One region of the Oceanobacillus luteolus genome, then DNA from elsewhere that is predicted to be linked to it. Evidence: predicted binding sites of a transcription regulator. Region 1 holds the regulator's gene; each other region holds the start of a gene.

What was found. The regulator Rex, encoded in region 1, represses fermentation and respiration genes when NADH is low (regulators of the CRP and FNR family bind a similar motif). The targets are predictions, from matches to a motif close to TTGTGAAATATTTCACAA.
Region 2: nadC (carboxylating nicotinate-nucleotide diphosphorylase) is a predicted target of Rex. The motif match lies at 1,839-1,856, and genes of this name have one in related genera.
Region 3: cydD (thiol reductant ABC exporter subunit CydD) is a predicted target of Rex. The motif match lies at 1,821-1,838, and genes of this name have one in related genera.
Region 4: ACFSBH_RS11630 (cytochrome c oxidase subunit 2A) is a predicted target of Rex. The motif match lies at 1,993-2,010, and genes of this name have one in related genera.

Annotation. Positions count from the first base shown of each region.
Region 1 covers NZ_JBHUDE010000144.1:19,207-22,397, forward strand. Annotated here, with positions in the region: gene ACFSBH_RS15480 (CPBP family intramembrane glutamic endopeptidase) at 1-263, shown strand, start outside; gene ACFSBH_RS15485 (hypothetical protein) at 316-1,254, opposite strand; gene ACFSBH_RS15490 (redox-sensing transcriptional repressor Rex) at 1,437-2,072, opposite strand; gene ACFSBH_RS15495 (ABC-F family ATP-binding cassette domain-containing protein) at 2,330-3,191, shown strand, end outside.
Region 2 covers NZ_JBHUDE010000167.1:101,851-105,041, reverse strand. Annotated here, with positions in the region: gene ACFSBH_RS21360 (TAXI family TRAP transporter solute-binding subunit) at 1-938, opposite strand, end outside; gene nadC (carboxylating nicotinate-nucleotide diphosphorylase) at 965-1,810, opposite strand; gene ACFSBH_RS21350 (transcription repressor NadR) at 1,998-2,522, shown strand; gene ACFSBH_RS21345 (hypothetical protein) at 2,825-3,100, opposite strand.
Region 3 covers NZ_JBHUDE010000046.1:51,749-54,939, forward strand. Annotated here, with positions in the region: gene ACFSBH_RS10230 (YdbC family protein) at 1-106, shown strand, start outside; gene ACFSBH_RS10235 (MBL fold metallo-hydrolase) at 358-1,035, opposite strand; gene ACFSBH_RS10240 (TetR/AcrR family transcriptional regulator) at 1,037-1,663, opposite strand; gene cydD (thiol reductant ABC exporter subunit CydD) at 1,857-3,191, shown strand, end outside.
Region 4 covers NZ_JBHUDE010000049.1:51,451-54,641, reverse strand. Annotated here, with positions in the region: gene ACFSBH_RS11640 (b(o/a)3-type cytochrome-c oxidase subunit 1) at 1-1,129, opposite strand, end outside; gene ACFSBH_RS11635 (cupredoxin domain-containing protein) at 1,231-1,734, opposite strand; gene ACFSBH_RS11630 (cytochrome c oxidase subunit 2A) at 1,758-1,901, opposite strand; gene ACFSBH_RS11625 (cold-shock protein) at 2,276-2,476, opposite strand; gene ACFSBH_RS11620 (HD domain-containing protein) at 2,791-3,191, shown strand, end outside.

The DNA of each region.
Region 1 (3,191 bases):
GAATGAATTTCATCTTCGCAGCCCTATTATCAGCGCTGATTTTTGCCGCTGTTCATTGGGACTTCTCACATCTTCTCATGTACACTGCGATGGGCTTAGTATTTGCCTTCCTCTATGTAAGGACGAAGCGAATTCTAGTACCGATTATCGTACATGCTGGAATGAATACAATGGTGGTCTTGGCTCAGTACGGACTATCACCAGAGGAAATTGAAAAAATGAGAGAACAACTGGAAAATATGCAGACGATTCTCTTCTTATAAGAACGAATAAAAAAGAGCTGTGCCTCAAAATCGAGGTACAGCTCTTTTCACATTATATTTCTCTTAACATATCTACCACTTCATCTCTGTTTTCTATGCTGCTGTCCATTTTTGTATAACGGACAACATACATATCATCATCTAAGATGAAAACCCTGCCGATTTCTTCTTGATCCGGTTCAGTGGGATCACCATTTAAAGCAAACTGATAAGACACTTCTGTCTCTGTCGCATTAAAACGCTGAAACTCCACGTCTACCGTAGCCATATCATTTAAACTTTGCTCAAATACATCTATAAAATGTGCCAAGTCACTATGTATATTGCCATCTTCATAAAAATCATATGTTATGATTTGACTATAATTCCCCAAATTCTCGCCCTCTGGAAGATATACTGCAGTTGCTGCACCTTCAGCTTCTTTATAGCTGGAGAGAATCCATTCTTCCTCATCAAAAGGCTTAGCGACACTTTCAAGCTTGGCGGCATACTCTCCTGCCATTTCAACAGTTTCTTGCTCCATTTCCTGCTCTTCTTGAGGTAAGGGGTTTACTGCTATAACTTCGGAGTTGTAGATTTTCCATTGTCCATCATCCAAACGCAACGTGTGTTCACCAGTGGTTTCATTGTTTTGAAAGTCTCCTGCTTCCGTTTCCACAGTCCGCTGAGTGTATGCTACAATGACTTCCTTATCTGTTTGTTCCTTAATCTCCAGGTTTTGAAGCTCGATATCCAATGTATAATTAAATAATTCCGTAATCGTTTCTTCTGTTGTTTCGTAAACTGGAGATTCACTGTGGATGGTCTCCATGTATCCATCCAAATCTTTTACCATCAATTTTTCCACATTCATTTCTACAACGGCGAGTATTGCTTCATCACTAACTTCCGCTTCTACTTCCTCTTTATCAGCACCCTCATCGGTGCACCCTGCAACCAGCAGACAGGTTAATACAAAAAATATGCCTGCCCATAATCTACTTTTCAACACGACTCACACTCCCACTTCTCTCTTCCGCTTCTTTATATACCAACGGGCTGTCGTTCCTTTCTATTGAAAGAAAAAACAGCCCAATCGTTTTCTTCATGTCTTAACGGAAAAATTTCCCTTTTTGTTATTAAGCATGTATGGACTGTAAGCTCCCCACTACATGAAGTTTCATGATATGTATCTTATTGATTGTCTAATGGATAATGCTTTAGGAAGTAAACAAGAGCCTGTAATTCAACCGTTAAGTCAATATGGTGCACTCGCACATCATTTGGCACGGTAATCCGGACAGGAGTGAAGTTTAATATCCCTTTAATTCCTGAATTAACCAGCTTCTCGGTGATTGCATCCGCTTCCGCAACAGGTACGGTAAGAATTGCTACTGTAATATCATCCAGCTTTTCTTCCAATTGATCAATGCCATATACGGGAACCCCGCCGACCTCTGTTCCAATCTTACTTTCATCACTATCAAATGCCATCGTAATTCTAATATTATTATTTCTAGTAAAATTATAATTTAAAAATGCTGTTCCTAAATTACCGGCACCAATTAAAGCAACTTCTGTAAGTTCATGCTGGTCGAGCGTACTGCGGAAAAATCCAAGCAAGTATTCCACATTATAGCCGTAGCCTTTTTTCCCGAGCGCACCGAAATAAGAAAAGTCCCGACGGATTGTAGCAGAATCAACTTTGATTGCCTCGGAAAGTTCTTTAGAAGAAACACGCTTTTTTCCTTGTTGATTCAAGTTATTTAAATATCGATAATATAATGGAAGCCGTTTCGCTGTAGCCTGTGGAATCTTATTTTGTTTCATATTTACGCCTCATTTCATCCTTAGCAATAGTAAAATATGGACACACGTCTATTCTACCAGAAAATTTGGCAATTGTCGTGATGATATTCACAAGTTAGTGTCCTAATAACGGCAATTTACGATAAAGTTAAACTACATTCAGTGAGGTATACGCACTGTTTATCCCCACCTACTCCTATTGGATTTCCCTCATGTTTAGAGGTGGGGGTATTACAGTCCGTTAATGCGTGATACAATAAAGGCAATGGGGTGAACGTATGATTTTGATGCAAATTAATGGCCTTTCCAAATCCTTTGGTTCGGAAAGCATCTTATCGAATGTAAAATTAGAAGTTAAAGATCTCGACCGGATTGCAATCGTCGGTAGAAATGGTGCTGGAAAATCCACACTACTGAAGATTATGGCCGGAGAGCTTTCATATGATGATGGTGAACTAATTAAGCCAAAGGAGCTAAAAATTGGTTATCTGTCCCAGCAGATGAAGCTGGAATCTGGGAAAACAATCTGGAATGAACTTGTCAGTGTCTTTGCTCACTTGAGAAAGCAGGAAGAGGATTTACGGACAATTGAAGCGAAATTACAAGATGCCCATAAACTGACCGAGGAAGAGAATCAGGAACTGCTTGCTGAATATGATAAACTTCAGCATGCCTTTCAATCAGGTGGCGGTTATACATATGAGTCAGATATTAAAGCAGTGTTGAATGGATTAAATTTCAGTAACTTTGATTATGATACTGAAATCAGTGAGCTTAGTGGCGGACAGAAAACCCGGCTTGCATTAGGAAAATTGCTCCTGCAAAAACCGCAGCTTCTCTTGCTTGATGAGCCGACCAACCACTTAGATATTGAAACACTCGGCTGGCTGGAATCGTATTTAAATAGTTATCCAGGAGCGGTTGTGGTTGTCTCCCATGACAGGTATTTCCTAGATAAAACGGCTACTATCGTTTATGAAGTCTCGAGGCAAAGAACAAAGAAATACCATGGCTCCTACAGTAAATATTTGCAGCAGAAAGCTTTGGATTACGAAAGAGAATTGAAGGAATTTGAAAAGCAACAAACTGAGATCAAACGAATGGAAGATTTCATCCAGAGGAATATTGCACGGGCCTCCA
Region 2 (3,191 bases), on a different contig from region 1:
TCTCCAACGTTTATCATACTTTCCTCTGTCAATTCTTTAAATTCATCATGTACGGTTTGTAAATAATTCAAGTTGTTGTAGATGCTCTTTGTAACTGCGTACACCTCTTCGTCAGAAACGTCTTTATGAACGATAAGAATTGCTGGGGTACTGACCGTATCAATGTCTTCTTTTTGAAAGTCATAGGTCCCAGCAGGAATCGTGTTGGGCTCCATTCCGAGTTTTTCGGATACCGTTTCAATAGTTTCCTTATCCAAGGAAACCATTTTTAAATCGATGGTTGTAGAGGCTTCAATAATATTACCTGAAGGTGCAGACTCGGCATTTCCAGCAGCGTCAATTCTTCCATCCGCCATCATTTCAAACGCCTTTGACCCGGACAGATAATCGACTGACCCTCCCCATGAAATGATATTTTCATAGGTTATTCCAAAATGATGGAATGTTTCCCGGGTGATCAGCTCAGCATCTGATCCTTTTTGGTTCACAGCCAAACGAATTGGTATTTGGTTTTCCACAATGTCATGAAGTGAATCGTATGGCACATCTTTTCTCACAAAGAATTGATAATAATTAGCTGGAATAACAACACTAACCGCACGAATATTTTCAAAAGCTTGATCGTATGGCTCTACTCCTCGATAAGCAGCATAGGCGGTCATCGCATAAGACAAACCATATGGAACCCTGCCGAGACCTACCATGGGAGGATTCTCTACTATACTGCCAGGTTCCACTGTAATATAGGAGGAATCATTTTCACGACGGACCGATTCGGCAATTCCTTCTGTAAATACTGCCCATGCACCACCTGTCCGACCGCCCTTGATAGTAGTAGTGATGCCGTTCGAATCAGAACTTTCTGTTTCTTCTTCGCAGCCAGCTAGAATAGATAGGAATAGCAGTAATAGAATAGATATGAATGTTTTTTTGTTCATGTTCTAGCTCTCCTGTTAGTCGGAAATTATTTTTTGTTTCCTTCTTTGACTTGTAAACTAATATCTAACGCTATAACCGAGTGCGTCAATGCACCTAAAGATATATATCGAACTCCGGTATTGGCATAAGATGCTAGATTTGATAGATTAATCCCTCCAGAAGCTTCGGTTATAATTTGAGGTGGAACAAGTTTGGCAAATTCCCTCACTTCTTCAGGTTTGCGATTATCAAACATAATGACATCTGCATTTGCTTCAACGGCTTCTAACACTTCATCCCGCGTTTCCGTCTCAACTTCGATGTTTACCATATGGCCCACAGATTCACGTACTCGCTCAACTGCTTTTGTAATGGATCCGCAATAAGAAATATGATTATCCTTAATCATGACACCATCATATAAGCCGTTACGATGATTTTTCCCACCGCCAACGGTGACTGCATATTTCTCCAGCATCCTTAGGCCTGGCGTTGTTTTTCTTGTATCACAGATTTGAATGGAGGGATCATTTAAAGTCTCTACACATGTTTTCGTTAATGTGGCGATTCCACTCATCCGCTGGAGTAAATTTAAAATGACACGTTCGCCTGTCAGGATGGGTCTTACTGGACCAAAAGCTTCCGCAATCGTATCTCCTTGATTGACCCTATCTCCATCAGCAAAATGCAATTTAACTTCGATTTGTGGATCGAGCAAATGATAAGCAACTTGGATGATTTCAAGTCCTGCAATAATTCCATCCTCTTTCGAAATGAAAATCCCTTTACCTTGTTGTTCGATAGGGAAGATAGAGTTGCTTGTTAAGTCATTATCACCAATATCTTCTAGTAAAAATGATTCTAGCATTTTCTTTAACTTTAGTTGATTCATCTTTATATCTCCTTATAAATTGAGTTAGTTGTGAAATTTTTCACAATGAATTCATGGGTGTTTATTTGGTTGTATATTTAGATGTCTTGACAACTATCATTACATAGATTTAATATTATATCAAGTGAAATTTTACATGCACATGGTAGAATTTTAGAATGGCATAACCATAAGGAAGTGTAAAAATATGAAAAAAATGTCGCCCCAAGAACGTCAAAAGTTAATTATCACAACGTTAGAAAGTGCATCCACACCAATTACAGCTTCAGAGTTTGCTGAAAAAGCGAATGTCTCCAGACAAGTTATTGTTCAAGATGTTTCCATCCTAAAAGCGAAAAACGAACCAATTATCGCTACGAGTCAAGGATATGTTTATTTAAGGGAGAAGGCGGAGGATAGTGTACAACGACGGACGATTGTGGTCCGACATACTCCAGAGCAAACACTAGAAGAGTTGTATATGATTGTTGATCATGGCGTTACAGTCAAGGATGTGAGTGTGGAGCATCCGGTATATGGTGACTTGACAGCCTCGATCATGGTGAGCAATCGAAAAGAGGTAGACTTGTTTTATGAAAAACTGCAAGATCCAAAAGCCTCTCATTTATCATCGTTAACGGAAGGTTTGCATCTTCATACGTTAGAAGCGGATTCAATAGAGAAGATTGAAGCAGCTTGCAGGGAATTGGAGAGGGCAGGGATTTTGGTTTGATATTTTATGATGTTCTGGAGCCAGATCTTTTTCTGGGACAGAATTTTGGAGTTAGAGGTAAGCAAGGAGTTTTCACGTTCCCTTTGGAACAATATTTCTATGTGAGGGGTAACGTAAGAAGTTCTCATGTACCCTCTGGAGCATGATTCAGAAGTGAGGGGTAACGTAAGAAATTCTCATGTACCCTCTGGAGTAGGATTCAGAAGTGAGGGGTAACGCAAGGGGTTCTCACGTGCCCTCTGGAACTTGAATTAGAAGAAATATCAAGCTTCGTAATTTGCAATTCCCGCAGTTTTGAACGGTTATCTCCGCCTTGATAGCCTCTTGCCTCCGACCCCGGAATAAATAGGGTCATAAGCTCCTTCTTCTTCTGTCTTAAATGTATTTGCCAACAATTCAAACAGTCTTTTATCAGATTCATGGTACCCATCCTCTGTGAAAATAGAAGTGCTGTAACAAATATCATTATGTTTTAATACCATCTGTTTGTGTGCGTATTCCACGTGTCCATAAAATCTTTCTATCTTGTCATTTTCAAAGGCTTCCCGTTGCTCAAGGTCATATGTCCACTCATCCATATCGTCCGAGCATAAAAAACTTTCATATGAAAAGCCAATGCTTAGATCATTTTCATCTGCCGGGAGGTTGATGGAATGATTTACTTTGTCT
Region 3 (3,191 bases), on a different contig from region 1:
TGATTTAAGAGATTGGGCTCCAGATCATGAAAAGATGGGGAAAGGCATCACGCTGACAAAAGAAGAAGTGCTTCAACTGAAAAAATCTCTTGAAAACTTCAGTTAGAGAATTGCGCTCTGTATGTTTCATTTACAAACAAAACGCCACTTGAGAGAAGATTTATACAGATGTTCTTCTGATGTCCGCAGTCCCGGTCCACCTTCGCTTTCCGCGAAAAGCGAAGGTGGGCGGGGTGCGGAATTTAAAGAGAAAGTTGTAAAATTATATCATTTGTTTTGTTCGGATCTTAAGATATAAAAATAGTTTTATCTCAGACTCATTTAATATAATCTGAGCATGGATGATAACATTTTCCCTCAATAATCTTTTTTCTCCATCTTCTTACGATAATCCGTGTATTGATTGGCGGGATGTGTAATAGCATCTCCATGACATACTTCGAGCTTTACTGGGTTTAGCTCTGGAATTATTGTGCTGCTTTCCACTGCTTGCACCATATCTGCTGTAAACACGGACATAGGACCCCTCAATTTTCCTTTTTTCGTCGTAAATAGATCTCCTGCAAGTAAGACACGGTCTACTTCATGATAGTAAACGACGTGACCAGGAGAGTGGCCTGGAGTATGGTAAGGTTTTAAGTTACCAATAGGAAGCAGCACACCATTTTCATCTTCTTCGAGGGGGTGGAGAAGTTCTTTTGGAAGTAGTTGTTGGGCTTTGTTTCTTCGAGGATAGGGCAGCTCTCCTTCCGTATATGGTATTTCAATTTGATGTGCATATACAGGAACATCATATGTCTTGGTAATTTTCTTAATGGCTCCAACATGGTCAGCATGGCCGTGTGTCAAGAGGATTCGTTTTAATGGTCCAGCATTTAATGACTCAATTTGTTTTATGATTGTATTACTCATGATGGAAATGCCCGCATCAACAAGGGTTACTCCATCTTTATCTACTACAAGCCATACATGAATAGGGAAGCCTACCCAAATTTTTACACTCCAGATATGTTCAGAAACCTTTTTCACTTTCATCTTACCCAACCCCCAGATCTAATTTTGCTTGAAACCCTAAAAGTAAGCTTTCCACTGCAGCCTCAAAAGTCAGTTTCAATCGATTGTATAATTCATCTATCGATTCATTACTATCCTGATACGTAGTTACGATCCCATGAAGGGTATAGAAAAATACTCTGGTAAACAATAGTGACTCCTCTCCCTTTGAGATGGAAAGGCGTTGTGCAATCACTTTTTCTAATTCGGCGAATATGGATAGGCGTAGTTTATTGATTTCCAATTCTGGTTCTTCTTCGTCCACTCGGGAAGCCTCTGTGTTGATGAAGATACGGTACATATTTTTATATGTTAAACCAAATAAGATATATGTTTGGCTTAACAAATTTAATCTTTCTTGCGGGGATGAATCTTTTGCTGTAATTTTTAGGATTTCATTGTACAGCTTCTCTAATGGGGGCTTTGATAGTTGGTGGAGTAAGGTTTCTTTGTCTTTGAAATATAAATAAATCGTCGTATGTGAGCAACCGGCCTTTTTGGCAATTTGTCTCATTGTTACTGAATCGAAGCCTTTTGTGGAAAACAGTTCTCCAGCTGCCTCTATGATTTGTTTTTTTGTTTTATCAGATTTCCGTTCGTTTACTGACATAGATGATCTCACTTCCTCTCATTCACTAACCATTGGTTATGTTTATTTTATAACCAATGGTTAGTAAATGCAAATGAAAGTTTTGTTTCTTAAATTCGACAGCTTTGTTAACTTAGGACCTTCTCTTGTACTGAACCGGTGCATTTCGGGTATACTTATGTGAAAGAGTTCACTTCTTGAGAGGAGGTTAAGGATGAACGGAATGAGAGAGATCGCAAAAGAACACCGGGGAAAATTGATAGGCATGACTATTTTTTCCGTTCTGAGTGGAATCAGTATTATCGCACAAGCTTATCTTCTTGTGCTGATTGTTGATAAAGCATTCTTGCAAGGTACAGCATTCGCTGAACTTGTTTCGTATATATTATTTTTACTAGTTGCATTATTAGGACGTACCGTCTTCAACTACTTGAATGGCAAAATTGGGGTGCAACTTGCTGCAACGGTGAAGCAAGATTTACGAAAAAAATTATTGAATAAATATGCTCGGACGAATATGCAAGCTGCGATGTATGGGAAATCTGGGGAAAAGGTTAGCGTCATGATGGATACGGTTGATGAGGTGGATGATTATTATAGCAGCTACATCCCACAAGTGATTCAATCATTGATCATTCCAATTTTATTACTTGCAATGATATTCGCGGAACATTGGATGACTGGTGTCATCATTCTAATTACTGCTCCGTTTATTCCAATATTTATGATTATCATTGGTTTTAATACGAAAGATAAATCGGAGGAGCAACTAGATAAGATGGCTGCTTTTTCTGGTAAATTCCTTGATACTCTTCAAGGATTAACAACACTGAAATTATATGGCCGTTCTAAAGAACAAAGAGAGGAAATAAAAGAAAGCAGTCTTCAATTTCGGGATGCGACTATGGTAGTCCTCAAAACTGCTTTTGCCAACTCACTCGCACTCGAATTCATTTCCATGCTTAGTATGGGGTTGATAGCACTCGAAGTGGCAATCCGATTGATTATTTTCCAGGATATCAGCTTTTTCACTGGTTTTCTCATGCTCGTACTCGCTCCAGAATTTTATAATAAATTGAAAGATCTTGGTAGTGCTTTTCATACAGGGAGAGGAAGCATGGGAGCATTCAATAAGTTACAAGGTGAATTGGAAGCTCCTGATTCACCGGTAGAATGGGGGAAGGCTGCTATTCAGTTGACAGAACCTCCTATGATTGAATTGGAGCATATTAACTTTAAATATGATGAAGGCAATTTTTCATTAAATGATATCTCTCTTATAATTGAACCTTATCAAAAGATAGCGATCATCGGGAAAACAGGTGCGGGAAAATCGACATTGCTTCATGTGATTGCTGGACTTGTTCCATATGCAGATGGGGAAATATATATCAATGGAAAATCCAGGTCACATTATCTTGAAGCGGACTGGTTCAATGAGCTCAGCTATATCTCGCAACATCCATACCTATTTTCGGGTACCATTGCTGAAAATATTGCGATTGGTGGAAGGAAAAATGCTACACGCGCAGAGATAGAAGCTGCAGGA
Region 4 (3,191 bases), on a different contig from region 1:
GCCAGTAAGCAATACCAAAGAATGTTAACACTACAGTTGTAGCCGCTGTTAAATGGAAATGGCCTGGTACCCAGATAGTGTTATGAACCATAGTATTAATCTGGTAAGAAGCATTGATAATTCCTCCAGCTCCACCAGGAATGAATGCAAGCATACCAACAAATGGTGCTAGGAAACGAACATCTTTCCAAGGAAGATGCTTCAACCAACCAAATAGTCCACCATAGCCTTTCTTACGCCCAGTAATCTCAAAAGTTGCAAACATAGAGAATGCAGTCATCAAACTTGGTATAACAACCATGAAAGTTAAAATAACTTGAATAAACTTCCATGTTGAATCCAGTCCAGGTTCAGTCAGTTGGTGATGCAGTCCAACTGGGATAGAGAAGAACAAGAATAAGATAAATGAAAATCGTGCTAAACTGTCACTGAAGATCTTTCCACCGATGACCTTAGGAATAATTGCATACCATGCCATGTAGGCGGGTAATAGCCAGAAATAAACTAATGGGTGACCAAAATACCAGAATAAAGTACGACTTAACAGCACGTTAATTGTATTTTTATAACCTAAAGACCAAGGTATGATTTCAATTAACATAGAAGTTGCAACGCCAATGGTAGCAATACACCACATGAGCATATTGATAATTACCATGAATGCAAGCAATGGTGATTTCTCATTAGGATGAGCTTTCTTCCAGAGATAGAATTGCCGGAAGTTTACTGCAGCAGTTACCCAACTTCCTACCACAACGAGAGTAATACCAATGTAAAATAGCGGATGTGCTTTTAATGGTGCATAAAATGTATAAAGAACATTTGCTTTTCCAATCAAAATGGTAACAGCAGCAATAACTGTTCCAATCAACATGATCCAGAAACCAACCCACGCCCAATTTAATTGTTTTTTTGAAAATCCAATTGTTTTTCCCATAAGGGCATTTTGGAATCCAATGATAAAAAAGCTAGTCATAACAAGTGCTAAAATTACTCCGTGTACCGTAAGGATCGTATAGTAATTAATTCCCCAAGGTAACTCAAATTCACCAGAACGAGCAAGTACCTGTAATAACCCCATCAAACCACCGACGAGCAATGATATCATTGCTACGTACATATAAGACATAATTAGTCTACGTTCTCTCTTTGATAGGCTAAGTTCTACAGTTCCATAGTTATGGAATACTTTCGATGAAAACTTTTCTACTACATTTGCTGGTGTAGCCATTATTCAACCACCTCCAAAGATCCATACATTAAGTGATGTCCAACCCCACAGTATTCATTGCACACTAAGGTGTATTCTCCTGGATTGTTCAACTCTACTTCCATCGTACTCACATAACCAGGTTCAACCATCATATTAATATTTGTTCCTGCAAAATTCAGGCCGTGGATGACATCTGGTGTCGTTGCTTGGACGAGTACTTTTGATCCAGCTGGGATTTCAATATTTTTTATTGGTGCTCCGGATTCATCGGTACCCAAATCATAGTTAAATGCAGAAGCAACGATATTAAGTACATATCTACCTTCATCAACTTTTGTTAAACCCCGGTTCTCAGGTTTAAAAGCGTCATTTGCTTCAATGTTTTCGGGATCAATAATTTCTCCGTGGCTTTGAGGATGTGTGCCTAAATAAAAAGCACCGAATCCTAAAATAATTAAAAATACAATTAGTCCTACAATCCCTGCACCAAGCCAATATTTCTCATATTTGTGTAGATGCATCAATGATCACTCCTTAATTTTCATTATCTTAAAAGGAATAGCATAAGCGCTCCAATCCAAGTCACCAATAAGATTGCTCCCAAGATAGATACAGATATTAATGTACCTTTAAGGTTTGGTTCGCTTTCTGGATTGGTATTTACATGTTTCTGGTTCTTAGTAACCATTGGTTAATCCCTCCTAGAGATTTCTTTACTACTATTTTCATCATACACAAATTGAAAATGGAATTTATGGCTACACATCAGCTTTCACAATTTGTTCAATAGTTCTCAAACTCATTGAAATGATGATTTTACTAACTTTTTAGTTATAAAAGTATGTGAATTTTGTATGACAAACAAATATAAATGCTTACAAAAATCTTAAAGAGATGATAAAATGGAACTTTTTTTTAGAAAAGGGTAAGTATTATGGATTAAGTTATCCTGCTGGTGGAAGAACAGTTGATTAAAGGGTGAGGTAGTTCTTACAGGAGGATCTTATGAATATACAAACACAAAAAAAGCAGTATTCATTTAAGAATACTGCTCAAGTTTTTTTATAGTTTAGTTACGTTAGCCGCTTGTGGTCCTCGTTCGCCTTCAACAATTTCAAAGGAAACTTCTTGACCTTCTTCCAAAGATTTGAATCCTTCTTCTTGGATGGCTGAATAGTGAACGAATACATCGTTACCTTCTTCCAGCTGGATGAATCCAAAGCCTTTTTCTGCATTGAACCATTTTACTACACCGTTTTGCATGTAAACTCCTCCTAAAACCTTTCACGATAAAACGTGGTTATAATACAAAGAGAGGACACAAAAACATTAAAATAGACAGCATCTATTGAGAGTAGGATTACTAACACATCCACTTCAAAGAAGCTGTCTGGTATTTAATGAATCCGTACTTCTGCTTTGTTGAACCTATAATAACTTATTTAATTAGACTAGTCAAGAAATTCACTCAACTTTTTTCTGAAAGTTGTAAAATATGCAACCTAAATTGAATGTAGTATAATATCCATTATGCATATAGAAGCAAATAAAGTATGATAGAAGGAAGGGGGAAGGTCATGGACAGAAATAAACAGCTTGACGCCATTCGTTCGTACGCTCATCAGCTATTTCATAATGATCATACTGGTCATGACTACTACCACATGAAGCGGGTGGCTCACATGGCAAGAGAGCTTGCAATAGATGAGGAGGGCGATCTCTTCATATGTGAAGCTGCAGGATGGTTGCATGATGTAGGGGATCGAAAGCTGTTTAATGACCCTCTGAGAGTTCTAGAAAATATGAATGATTTTTTAAATTCGATTGGTCTCAATGAAGACAGTAAAAGGGAAATTAATCATGTGATATCAACCATTTCCTTCTCGGGAGGGAAAACTCCGACCACTTTAGCTGGGAAAATCGTTCAAGATGCAGACCGTTTGGATGCAATTGGAGCTATTGGAATTGCAAGGACTTT